Regions from separate parts of the Ruegeria sp. B11 genome, predicted to be linked through region 2. Evidence: riboswitches for the same ligand, from Rfam matches in the RefSeq annotation. Region 2 holds a riboswitch; each other region holds the start of a gene.
What was found. Region 2 has a riboswitch for cobalamin ahead of ACR0I1_RS10705 (energy-coupling factor ABC transporter permease). Riboswitches for the same ligand answer to the same signal wherever they lie in the genome.
Positions count from the first base shown of each region.

Region 1 (4,194 bases), 430 kb from region 2:
CAACGCGCGGGGCAATCGCAGGTCGAATACGATCCTATGCAGCGGCGACATCTCTCCGTCCTGCAACCCGGTACCGTGCAAGATCGCGGTGAAGGTGTCGGACAAAGGAATCGAGGTTGTGCCGTAGATCGTGGAAATCAGCAAAAGGGCGGTCAGAACGACCGCCCCCAGCAACAACGTCAGGCCCAGTCGGCCCATATTAGCTCTGACCCGGATGCATCGCGCGCGCCATCTTCGAGATCGCTTCGATATTTGCCGGTCCGGGCGTCAGCTCTTCGTAGCGCAATCCGATCCAGCGTTCGTTCTTGACGGCATCAGTCTGCGACATGACGGGATGTTCCTGCAGGAACTTGAAAGTGTCCTCGGCGCCATTGCCGGTCTGATAATCCAACAAAACCAGGAATTCCGGGTTCGATGCGGCAACGGCCTCCCACGAAGTGCGGCCCCAGCTCGTGTCCATGTCATGAGTGACGTTTTCACCACCGGCGGCTGTGATCATCGCATCGGGAATCGCGAATTTACCGGCGGTAAACGGAGCATCTGCAGGACCATCCAGAAGAAAGACGCGGGGCTTGGGCAGTTCAGCAGTCTTGGCTTCGATCGCTGCCAGCTGCTCTTTCCAGCCCGAGACCAGAGCTTCGGCCTTGTCTTCGACTTGCATCACCTTGCCCAAGCGCAACACATCGCCAAACAGAAGATCCATGCTGGCTTCGGGGCGATCCTTGTCCAGATGGACACAGCTTTCCGTTAGAACCAAGGTCTTGATTCCGAACGGTTCCAATGTATCTGGGGTCACATCACCACCCGGCTTCATGCCATAGTACCAACCGGCAAAGAACAGGTCGGGTTCAACCGCCACCAAGTTTTCGACGGTCGGATATTTCGGCGCAAGCTCGGGGATGTCGCCGCGCAGGGCATCAAAATCAGGGCTGGTCTTGTACCAGCCGGTGATGCCGGTCAGGCCGACGATCTTGTCCTGCAGACCCAATGCAAAGGCCATATCGGTCATGTTCATGTCATGCACAACCAGGCGCTCGGGCGCGGTATCAAAAACCAGCGGTTCGCCGCAGTTGTCTACGGTGACTTCTTGCGCAGCAGCACCGCTTGCCATGGCGGTGGCCAACGCCACGGGCCAGATGTATTTCATCTCAGTGTGTTCCTTCGACTAAGTTGAGATTGTGGTTCTTCGAATATCAAGCGCCGGGATCACGCGGCCTTCGTGGAGAAAGCAGAGGAAATCAACGCCAAAAGTTTCGCGGACTCTTTCGGGTGTCAGCACCTTGTCCACCGATCCAAACTCGATCATGCGGGTCGATTTCATCAGCGCCACGTGTGTGGCGAATTCGGGGATCATGACCAGATCGTGTACGATCATGACCACGGTGATCCCAAGCTCGGCGACCAAAGACAGCATCCGCCCTTTTGCATCAGGATCCAGATGGTTGGTCGGTTCGTCCAGAAACAGCAACGAAGGGTTCTGCGCCAAAGCGCGCGCGATATGGGCACGCTGACGTTCGCCTCCGGACAGTTGGGCCATGCGCTTGTCCGCGAGATTGGCGAGACCGGTCAGGTCTAAAATCCGGTCCAGCTCTTGCGCGTGGCCTTCGGCAGATCGGTCCGCACGGATGGGTATTTGCCCCAGCGCAACATAATCGCGTAACGCCAAGCGTCCATCGGGCAGTTCCTGCTGACCTACCACTGCAATCATGCGCGCACGCTCTTTGGCGGAGAGCTGTTTCAGACTGCGTCCTTTGATCCGAACATCGCCAAGTGCCAGCGGCTCAGCGCCGCACAACAGATTGAGAAGCGTCGTTTTCCCCGCCCCGTTCGGGCCGGCGATGGCTAGAATGGAACCCTCGTCCAACTCGAACGAGACGCCCTGCAACAGGACATCTCCGTTAAGGGCATAATACTCAAGGTTTTCGGCAATCAGAAAGGGTGGCAACGTCATTGCGATGCCCCCTGTTCGATCCGCGGCATGCGCGAGAGGGTTTTATTGAACAACGCCTGCGGGCGATCCTTGGCATTTGTCCAGCCATCCGGGCTTTCACGATACTGGGCTGCAAACTCAGCCAGCGCCTGCACCTCATCCGCGGTCTGAATGCCACCAAAAAGGTATTGCGCCTTTCCTACGGCCTGGAACCCAACCGTTCTGGGACTATCGCAGCCTGCCATGCAAGACGACGCGCGGATCGCAAAGCCGCGAGGTAATTTCCCAGTCAACGCATCGCAAATTTCATCGAGGCGCAGCCCTTCAGTGCAGCTTTTGCAGACTAGAATGAAATGATCAGGCGTATCTGGCATGGTCCACTCCACTTGTTTCCAAGCGCATGCGGAAGCTGCCGACAATGTAAACACGCGATTGACGCGCCATCAAAGCCTCCTTCCAGGACGCCCCGCCCCGGGTTGGTTAAACATCTGATGGCAGGTCTCCTGACTTGCGGGTCCGCGCTCGGCCAACCTTCCCGATCCTGTGGACCAGTGGCTGTTTGGCCTTGCTCACCGCTTACAGTTGCGGGGGCAGTTACGGAATTGGCACCTTTTGGCAAACCTCACCGTATTCCCTTTTCATCCCGCGGCAACACCACCGGGAACCATCAATCGATTGAGTGCCCGAGAACACCGGACACGTCAATGATAAAGTCGAAGGCGCCCAACTCTGGTCGAGGATCGAGCGCCGGCAACCACGTGTCCGAAGCACCAACCGAATAGCTTGGGCTGCGCGCCGAATTTGTCTGGCCACGGCTGTCCATAGTTGGTGTGTTTGGAAATTAGACAATCTGAGGTAAGCTGAACAAATTTAGAGGTTTAGCTTTGTCAGCGCCTTACCCCTGATTGATCATTGCCTGGGTTTATCCAAGGAGACGGTTCTTTGACGCATGTTTCGCAAAACGCATTGCCGCCGGATATTGTTGATGATGTCATTGACCACAATCTCGAGGCCGTTGCACGGTGGAAAGGCCATCGCTTAAGGGCTCAGCATGGGCGCAGTCACGGGTGTGTGGCTGCAACATTCACCGTCAGAAACGATCTACCAGAACAGTTCCGTCACGGCCTGTTTGAACAGCCCGCTGCCTATTCAGCCGCACTTCGCTTTTCCAACGGCGCGCATCTGGATGACCGGAAATCGGATGCCCACGGGATGGCGATCAAGCTTTTTGACGTGCCAGGCCCCAAGCTGATCGACGCCGAGGCACTTGCGCATCTGGGGACCACACAACTCAGCGACGAGTTCGATTTCGTATTGGTCGATCAGGATGTGTTTCCCAGCTACGTCCCCGATGAATATGAGCGATTGGGCAGGCTTGTCGCCACATTACAAGCGGTCCAGCACGCGATCAAAGGGCGACGAAAATGGAGCCTTAGGTTGATCACCAAAGGGCTGCGCGCAGGATTTCGCGCCTTCCTCACTCGTGAAGGCAAGCGTCAGTTTCGCGTCGCGAGTGATTTTGCCTCGAACTATATGCACTCGCCTTTTGAGGTCCATTTCTGGTCGACAACACCGTATCGGCTGGGCCCCGATCTAACGGTCAGATACTTGGCCCGCAGCGCGAAACCAAAAATTCCGGCACATCCGGTAGACGACCCAGATGGGATCGGGCAGTGTTTGCGGCAAGACGTGGCCGATGGAGATAATCACTTCGAGGTGTGTGTGATTGAGCCCCCGCGCCCGGCCGACGAATTCGATGTGCTCGACAATCGCATCCGGTGGGCATGCGATCCGCAACCAGATGCACCTCTTGATCCGTACCATCATACCGTCACGCCCGTGGCGGATATCACGATTCCCAAAGGTGCAGAATTTGATCCGCAGAATGGAGACGCGATGAGCTTCTCGCCCTGGCGTGTCACGGCAGATCACGAACCTTTAGGACCGATTAATGCGATCCGGCTCAGAACCTATCTGAGCTTGGCCCGCGCCCGGTTCCCGAATCGATGACCAAACGGAGATGTATTGATGCTGGACGTTGATGATCTGATCAAACTCGGATTCAAGATCTCCCCACCCGTTACGAGCTATTTAGCCGCGATCAGGCTTGCAAACGCCGCGAAGATCCACCGACCGCGGCCCTATACGATGGGCGCAGACTACACGACATGGCCCGGCGTGTTTTCCCATCGCTGGATCGGTCGGCATACAACGCCAGAAGACCTCTCACCCATCCTGCCGTCGGAAAGCGAAGTTGCTGATCT
Region 1 covers NZ_JBQFVO010000002.1:237,656-241,849, reverse strand. Annotated here, with positions in the region: gene ACR0I1_RS08920 (FecCD family ABC transporter permease) at 1-198, opposite strand, end outside; gene ACR0I1_RS08915 (ABC transporter substrate-binding protein) at 200-1,147, opposite strand; gene ACR0I1_RS08910 (ABC transporter ATP-binding protein) at 1,166-1,951, opposite strand; gene ACR0I1_RS08905 (DUF1636 family protein) at 1,948-2,304, opposite strand; cobalamin riboswitch at 2,407-2,614, opposite strand; gene ACR0I1_RS08900 (catalase family protein) at 2,873-3,940, shown strand; gene ACR0I1_RS08895 (peroxidase family protein) at 3,959-4,194, shown strand, end outside.
Region 1: linked by a shared signal. The riboswitch ahead of ACR0I1_RS08905 (DUF1636 family protein) and the one ahead of ACR0I1_RS10705 (energy-coupling factor ABC transporter permease) in region 2 are both predicted to bind cobalamin.

Region 2 (4,194 bases):
TGACATCTTCGTCAGATAACTTGGAAGCACTTTCAAGAAGCGTCATCCGACCGTTGATCACATCAAATGCGAGATGCTCTTCACCACCTGCTTTCGGGCCGACGACACGGTTCAGGATCGCCACCTCTTCGGCGCAATCAAGGCCAGAGACCTGAAAGCTTCTACCACCTTCAGGAATTGGACCGGCGGGGGCGATGTCGCCACACCCGCCACTACCGCATGCGTGGTGACCATGTTTGTTTTCGTGGCCATGGTCGTGGCTATGGGTATCGGATGACATGATTGGACCTCAAGAATCTCTATGGTCCTTTGTAAATAGTTCCTACAGTAACTAGAGCTTCAATACCTTTTATATTTTTTTCATCCGGGTTCTTTGCCTGCGATATTGTTAGTTCATTTCGTCTTGCGGGCCGGCCGTGTGGATGCAATCTAATTGCAGATGACGCAAAAAATTTGGAACAGATCAATGCAGAAACGGATCGCAATTACCATCACGTTAGTCTCGATTACGGCTGGTTGCTCAGCCCAGTTCACCGGAGCCAAAAGCAAGGCACTTGAACCAGGCAACGTGCCAGATTCGGTCGTAGCGCTGGCAGGGCCGGCGCAGGATTTGACCACGGCACGCCTTTTGCCAGAAGATAATTGCTTTTGGTATGAGCACAGCGGACCCGTCGAGACGACATTGGTACCATTGCGCGCGACGAATGGCGCTCCGATCTGCATTGCGCGCGACGCCTGATCGAAATGAGGGCAGCGACGTCCTTGTACGCTGCCCAATATTCATGAGCGGGCTGTGACGCTATCTTCGGCAGAGTATAGGAAAGCGGTCGAGCCGGTTTTCACGTTTGGGTAGAGGTCATTGATATGAGCCATGATCATTCGCACACATCCAGAACTTGCGCGACCGCCGATGCTTCTTGGCTCAGGCGTGCCGTGAATTCTGAGATATGTGTCTCGGTCTCCAACGTATAGATAAAGGGCACGAGAGCCGAGAGCATTATTCGGCCCGGGCTCCATGCCATTCCGGAATTCCGCGTATTCGGGGTTGCGCTCGATCATTGAAGCGGTTGGTGTCCAGTGTGGCCATTCGACCTTTCGGCGGATAACATAGGTGCCGGGCTCGTAAAGGTTCCCGCGCGCGATCGCTACGCCATAGCGCATTGCGGTCCCGCCTTCTTCGATATGATAGAGATAGCGCGCGACGGCATCCACATGGATGTCACCTGGAACCAAACCATCATTTGCCGCGACGCGTCTTGGTAAAAAACGGTCATGAACACCCCACGGATTTGAGGTCATTGGATCGTAACCAATTGGCGTGACCTGACTGTCCCAATAGGTCTTCTGCGATGCGGTTGGCCAGGTTTTGGCGATCAATGGACTGGCCGCAGACGCCGAGAACAGCGCTGTGGTGGATTGAATGAAATGGCGCCTTGTAAGCATAGGTCTCGTCCTGGTTCACAAGTTTAACGTATTTGGATCGCACTATCGCGAATTAATCCGATTCTTAAAGCCTCTAGCAGCTAGAGCTTCAAGAGGTTTCAGGTAACGCTTGGTTTACCCTGTCGATCAAGTGACCGGTTGCGTGAATCCTGCTTCGGTCGAGTTTACATTGGAATAGGTCGCAAAGACAATTGACACAGGCGAAGCCGCCATTGTAGCGGTGAATTGTTTTCGGTTCCTGATGGCGGAAGCCAAAAGGATTAAAAGGGAATACGGTTCGGTGTTTTCAATGGCGCCAATTCCGTAACTGCCCCCGCAACTGTGAGCGGAGAGCGATGCCAAGACACCACTGGTTCGTAATGGAACCGGGAAGGTTGGCGGAGCGAGCACCCGCGAGTCAGGAGACCTGCCGTAAAGCGCCGGGCTATGCCCAGACTGAACCTGTCGGCCTTACGGTCGATTCAACCTGACAAGCCGCCGGGTGAGGCGGTAGGGAGAAAAAACATGCATATCGAACCGGGCATCGTGAATGGTGCCAAAATCGCGCTTTCCTATGTTACCGCCGCAGGTGCGGCTACTTACGCAGCGAAAGAAACGTTTTCCACATTGCGTGCGAATGGACCTGCATCTTTTGTTATGCGCTCGGTGCTCGCCACCGTTGGGGTTTTCCTTTTCTTCGAAGTCCTGCCGCATTTCCCGGTTGGTGTCTCTGAAGTCCACTTCATCCTGGGGTCGACGCTGTTTCTGCTTCTCGGTGCTGCACCCGCGGCTTTTGGATTGGCAGCTGGTCTCCTGATTCAGGGTGTGTTTTTTGCCCCGTTCGATCTTCCGCAGTACTTCATCAACCTGACCACTCTGCTGGTGCCGCTATTTGCGCTACAGGCACTGGCCAGCCGCATCATCGCACCCGGCACAGCATATGTTGACCTCAAATATGGCCAAGCTCTTGCCCTAAGTGCGACGTATCAGGGAGGAGTAGTCGCATGGGTTGGGTTCTGGGCCTTCTACGGCCAGGGTTTCGGCGCAGAAACCATGGCGTCGGTTCTGTCCTTTGGCGGCGCTTATATGCTGGTAATCGTCATTGAGCCGATTGCTGATCTGGCAGTGCTTGCGGCAGCCAAGGCAATGCGCGGTTTGAACAGTACAGGTCTGGTGACTCCGCGTTTGTACAACGCTGCGAAAGCTTGACCAAAGTTTGAAGCAGTGTCCTAAACTTGGGTTGCCGCGAAACAACCAGTAGTCGCAGGACCAAAATTTTATTGTGGCGCGTCTCTAGGGCGCGCCACATTGTCTTTAGCCGCTAGAAACCTGTACCCAACGATCAGGGTGATTTGGGTCCTGTATTCGTAGGAAAAGATACCTCGTTTCCTTCCAAGATTTGATCCTGTTGGTGACATTGTCCAGAATCAAATCGCCTTCACTCGAGCGATAAACTAAAACTGCATGGCCACTGCGATTGGTGTCCAAGACAGTTGCAATAAGTAGCTTCGTAGGATCCAGGCCGTTCTGCATTAGTTCAAACTTCTTTTGCAAAGCGATGTCTCTAGAACAACGCTCAGGTTACAAACCGTCGGCCTGACTAGCGGTTTCGCAACCGAGCGAAGGCATGCGTGAGGGTGTGATCGGGCCGACGAAATTGAAATTCGCGAACCATATTGTTCTTGTGGCTGAGCTCTCTTGGCTCGATGGTCTCAATTTCCACCCACAATGCCCCAAGTTTTTTTGTGAGTAGTTTTGCAAAAGGGCGCATATATCTTGCCAGAATGACATTTTCGCAGGAATGGTTCCCGATGACCAAGATCACTCCAGAATTGCTTGAACAAATCCGTGCCCGATTTGCGCAGGTTGACCACTGCCCGCAGCAGGGACCGCGTATTTTCTTTGAAAACGCGGGTGGGGCGCTGACGCTGAATTCGGTTGTGGGCACCTCGCAGGCTTATGCTGCGATCCCTGACAATCAGGGCCGCGACAACCCGGGAAGTCACGAACTGGTGCGGGTAATCAACAAGGCCAAAGAAGATATGGCCGTGTTCATGAACGCCCCCGGTGGCCAGTTCTTTGTCGGCGAAAGCGGGACCGAGCTGCTGTTTCGATTGATCATGAACGCCTGTCTGGGCACCGCCACCGGTCGGGTACTTGGCACAACGCTGGAACATCCCGCGACCCGAAGCGCTTGCGCGCGTTGGGCCGGGGTGGCCGGGCAAGATCATGTTCTGGTGGTCCATGACGACGCCACAGGCACCGTCACAGCAGATGCTTATGCGGCGCAGGTAACGCCGGACACAAAGGTTGCGACTATCGTGCACACCTCGCCGGTGACCGGTATGGGCGTGGATGTAGCGGCTGTGGCTGCCGAGATCCGCGCCGTTGCGCCCAATTGCTTCATCATAATCGACGGTATCCAGCACGCCGCGCATGGCCGGATCGACCTAACCGCCTATGATGTCGATGGCTATGTGATCTCGCCTTACAAGGTGTTCTCGCGCCATGGTTACGGGGTGGCCTGGATTTCTGACCGGCTGACCAAGCTGCCACATAACAGCTTGATCGACGGCCCCGCCGACAATTGGGAAATGGGGACGCGTGATACCGGCTCTTACGCTACAATGTCTGACGTAATCAGCTATTTCGAATGGCTGGGCGCACAGGTCAGCGACGCCACCGACCGGCGCGCAAAATTCGTCGCTGCCGGAGAGGCGATCCATGAGCAGGAAAAAGCGCTGACTGATGCGATGATCCGCGGAACCGGCA
Region 2 covers NZ_JBQFVO010000002.1:664,466-668,659, forward strand. Annotated here, with positions in the region: gene ACR0I1_RS10690 (heavy metal translocating P-type ATPase) at 1-280, opposite strand, end outside; gene ACR0I1_RS10695 (hypothetical protein) at 467-739, shown strand; gene ACR0I1_RS10700 (L,D-transpeptidase) at 781-1,443, opposite strand; cobalamin riboswitch at 1,659-1,871, shown strand; gene ACR0I1_RS10705 (energy-coupling factor ABC transporter permease) at 1,948-2,631, shown strand; gene ACR0I1_RS10710 (transglutaminase-like cysteine peptidase) at 2,737-2,976, opposite strand; gene ACR0I1_RS10715 (aminotransferase class V-fold PLP-dependent enzyme) at 3,234-4,194, shown strand, end outside.

Region 3 (4,194 bases), 610 kb from region 2:
ACAACGCATCCTCGGCAATCTGTGCCCCCTCGGCACCTGCAATTTTGCGCAGCAGTCCGATCATATCCTCCGGCTCGATCCGGCGCAGATCAAAGCGCTGGCAACGGGACAGGACGGTCACCGGGACCTTGCGAATCTCGGTGGTGGCAAAGATGAACTTCACGTGTTCGGGGGGTTCTTCCAGCGTCTTGAGCAGCGCGTTGAAAGCGCTGGTCGACAGCATGTGAACCTCGTCGATGATATAGATCTTGTAGCGCGCGGACGCAGCGCGATAGCGGACGCTGTCGATGATCTCGCGGATGTCATTGACACCGGTGCGGCTGGCGGCGTCCATCTCCATCACATCGACATGGCGGCCCTCCATGATGGCTACGCAGTGTTCACATTGACCGCAGGGTTCGGTGGTAGGGCCGCCGCTGCCATCGGGACCGATGCAGTTCATACCCTTGGCTATGATCCGAGCGGTCGTCGTCTTGCCGGTACCGCGGATGCCGGTCATGATGAAGGCCTGCGCGATCCGGTCCGCCTCGAAGGCGTTTTTCAGAGTGCGCACCATGGCGTCCTGACCGACTAGATCGGCAAAGGTTTCGGGGCGGTATTTGCGGGCAAGAACCTGGTAGGCGGGGCTGGGCGTCTCGGTCATGTCTGCTCTGTCGGATTCGCGTTACGCCGCAGCGTAGAGGCCCCCGCCGCCCGCGTCCACAGCCGGCCGGGACGATTTTCATTTTGGAATGCGTGGGTATGCGGCTAAAATCCACTCTATTCTATTTACTGGACCAGTATGTTGTTGGGTGAAGTTTGTTTGGGGGGAGATTATGTCGCAACTGGTGGTTTATGCGTTGCAGGTTGGCGGAGGCACCTTGGCCTTGTCATCGATGCCCGGGCGCGGAGGCACTTATACCGAAGACCTCGATCTTATCGCAGACTGGAAGCCGGGACTTGTGATCTCGATGACGACTGAGGTCGAGATGATTCAGGATGGTGCGCGGAATTTTGGCGCTGATATTCAGGGGCGTGCCAGCAGATGGGTGCATTTGCCGATCGAAGATTTTGGCACGCCACCCAAAGAGATTTTGGACCGCTGGCCCCGCGTTGGCGCGACTGCCCGTCAGGCGTTGTCAGGTGGTGGCCGTGTGCTAGTGCATTGCCGTGGTGGCTGTGGCCGATCCGGGATGGTGGTTCTGCGTCTGATGGTTGAATGCGGTGAACGGCCTGAGGCGGCATTGAAGCGATTGCGTACGGTGCGTCCTTGCGCAGTCGAGACAAATGCCCAGATGCTTTGGGCCGTTGAACCGGCCCGTGTTCAAGCCGTTTGACGGCTTAGACACCAACATGTGGCGAGATTTCGCCACCGTTGTGCTGCACCAGAAGCGAAGCCTCAAGCATGGCGCAAGGAGGATTCCTTAGCAGGTCTGCGGGTAGGCTGCGGTACTCGGTTCCGAACATCATGTCTGCGTAGTCATCCAGCCGGCCGGTATCGATTTCAGGATCGGTTCCGCAGAATACACGTATCTGGTCGCATTGGGCGCGAAAGCGGGCGGTACATCCCTCTGGGCAGTGCGACAGGTCAATACTGCCTTCAATCTCAAACCCAGATTTTGTGACCGGTTTTGTGGTGGACATGGCCTGCGTCAGAGCCCGCGCCATTTGCGCCAGTGCGGGGCAGGTTGCCCCAGTACGTTGGCACACGGTCGCCGCGAATTCGTGCGTTTTAGTCTTCCAGATCATCAATGCGCCCTCCGCGCGCAGGGCGAGGGCGTGGCACAGGTTGGTCGGTGCAGAGCACGATCAAACCCGTCCCGGACACCCCGCCCGAGTTTCGGTTCTACATCTGATGGCAGGTCTCCTGACTTGCGGGTCATCGCTTTGCCGACCTTCCCAGCCTTCAAGGCCAGTGGTATCTCGGCATTGCTCTCCGCTTACAGTTGCGGGGGCAGTCTCGGACTAGGTTCTTTCCGGTTTTCTCCGTGCAGAACCGCACCGTGTTCCCTTTTCATCCCGGCCCGATTGGGCGCGAGAACCATCGCGACATGGCTATCGGCTGCGCCGTGCCCGAGTCAAGAAGATTGCGTCAGGCAAGTGACGTACGGTCCAGCCACGTCAACCTTGACTTGAGGCGCTTCGGGTGAACTGATCAGTTCAGTCGGTATTGGAGGGCACCATGTTGGACACGCAGCAGGCGGTTGTGACCGAGGATTTTCAGATCCCGTCCGACCCGGCAATGTTGTCGGCGCGGCTTTACCGTCCGGTTGCCGACCCCGAAAAGGTGGTCGTCATAAACGGTGCGACTGGGGTGCCGAGGGATTACTATCAGCACTTCGCCCGATGGCTCGCCGAAGAACAGGGCATGGCCTGCCTGACCTATGACTACCGGGATTTTGGTCACTCTTTGGTGGGTTCGCAAAAGCGGTCAAATGTCACCATGGCCGATTGGGCGTTGATCGACATTCCAGCCGCCCGGGCCGAGATGCGCCGACGGTTTCCACAGGCCAAGCTATGGAGCATCGGTCATTCCTTGGGCGGAATGTTTGGCCCGATCCAACCCGATATCGATCAGATCGACAGGATGATCTGTGTCTGTTCGGGTCTGGTAACGCTGGCGGATCACCCTTGGCCTTATCGCGCTTTGGCGGCGTTGTTCTGGTATGGTCACGCGCCGCTGGTGGTCAAGGCGCTTGGCTACCTGCCCGGACGGTTGGTCGGGTTTGGATCGGACCTGCCTGCCCAAGTCTATTGGCAATGGCGCAAATGGTGCACCGCCCCCAAAAGCTATGTGCCAGAGATCGGCACGACACTGCCCGCCGCCCGCTGGAAAGACTTGGGCAAACGTGTCGATCTGTTTACCTTCGCAGATGATGAAATGGTGCCGCCGGATGCTGTCTGGCGTCTTGCCGATCTCTATGGACCCAAAGCCGGGCGCCATCTGCTTGCACCAAGCGAATTAGGAGTGTCCAAGATCGGCCATATCGGTGCATTCGCAAGACGGAATGCGGCAGTCTGGCCTAGACTGATCGCCTGATAGCGCTGGGCACCGGTAGGTCGGTGCCCAGCTTCGTTATAGCCCTTTACGGGATTTTTTCTCGTGCATCACGCTGCGCACCATCTTGCCGAACGCCTTGTCGCGGGCGCGGGCCTGCGCCACCGAAGCGGAATTGTGTTGGTCTTCGCGCCGCAGCTTGCGCCAGCGGTCCAGCCGCGCGGGATCAAGCGTACCAGCGTCGATTGCCGCCTGCACCGCACATCCGGGCTCGGTCTCGTGCTGACAATCCGAGAAGCGGCAATTCAGGCTGAGGTCTGAGATGTCCGAGAACACCTCATCCAACCCCTCTTGCGCATCTAGCAGACGTAACGCGCGCATGCCGGGCGTATCGATCAGCCAGCCGCCATTGCGCATGCGATGCAAGGCGCGTGAGGTTGTTGTGTGCCTGCCGCGCGCATCGTCTTCGCGAATACCTGCGGTGGCCTGATCCTGCCCCGTCATCCCGTTGGCGAGCGTCGTTTTCCCAACGCCGGATGATCCAAGCAAGGCGCTGGTTTGTCCTTTCGGACACCACGACAGAACTTGTTCGAGATCGCCGTGATCCAGCGCGTTGACCGCAAGTACCGTCAGAAACGGGGCGAGCGATTGGGCTTGATCTACATAAAGGCTCGGATCATCGCACATGTCCGATTTGGTCAGAACGACCACCGGATAGCAGCCTGCCTGATGTGCCAGCGCAAGATACCGCTCCAATCGTGGCATATTGAAATCGGCGTTGCAGGAACTAACGATGAACAGCACATCAACATTTGCAGCAATCAGCTGCGCCGCTGCCCCTGTACCTGCGGCCCGGCGCTGCAGCAGGCTGCGCCGGTCCAGCACTCGGCGTATGCGTTTGTTTTCATCCGCCAGAACCCAATCCCCAACGGCATATGCGCCGGTTGATTGATCCAGAGATAACAAAGGCGATTCACCTTCAGGGCTCAGCCCGATCAGTCGATCCCGGTGTACGGCCGAGATGCGATACGGTAGAAGTGACGGATCAGCCGCATGCTGAGCCGCGAAATGAGAGGACCATCCGAGGTCCGATAAGGAAAGTAACATTGGTCTGCCTGTGATCAGAAACAGCAATCCCGCCGGATGGCAATCGCGCATCCGCTGGTGATGTGTTCAGGCAGTCAGTTGATCGGAAAGGATCAGAACCGGTCTGCCCG
Region 3 covers NZ_JBQFVO010000002.1:50,174-54,367, reverse strand. Annotated here, with positions in the region: gene ACR0I1_RS07980 (DNA polymerase III subunit gamma/tau) at 1-643, opposite strand, end outside; gene ACR0I1_RS07975 (phosphatase domain-containing protein) at 816-1,316, shown strand; gene ACR0I1_RS07970 (hypothetical protein) at 1,321-1,728, opposite strand; cobalamin riboswitch at 1,820-2,039, opposite strand; gene ACR0I1_RS07965 (alpha/beta hydrolase family protein) at 2,162-3,019, shown strand; gene rsgA (ribosome small subunit-dependent GTPase A) at 3,056-4,084, opposite strand.
Region 3: linked by a shared signal. The riboswitch ahead of ACR0I1_RS07970 (hypothetical protein) and the one ahead of ACR0I1_RS10705 (energy-coupling factor ABC transporter permease) in region 2 are both predicted to bind cobalamin.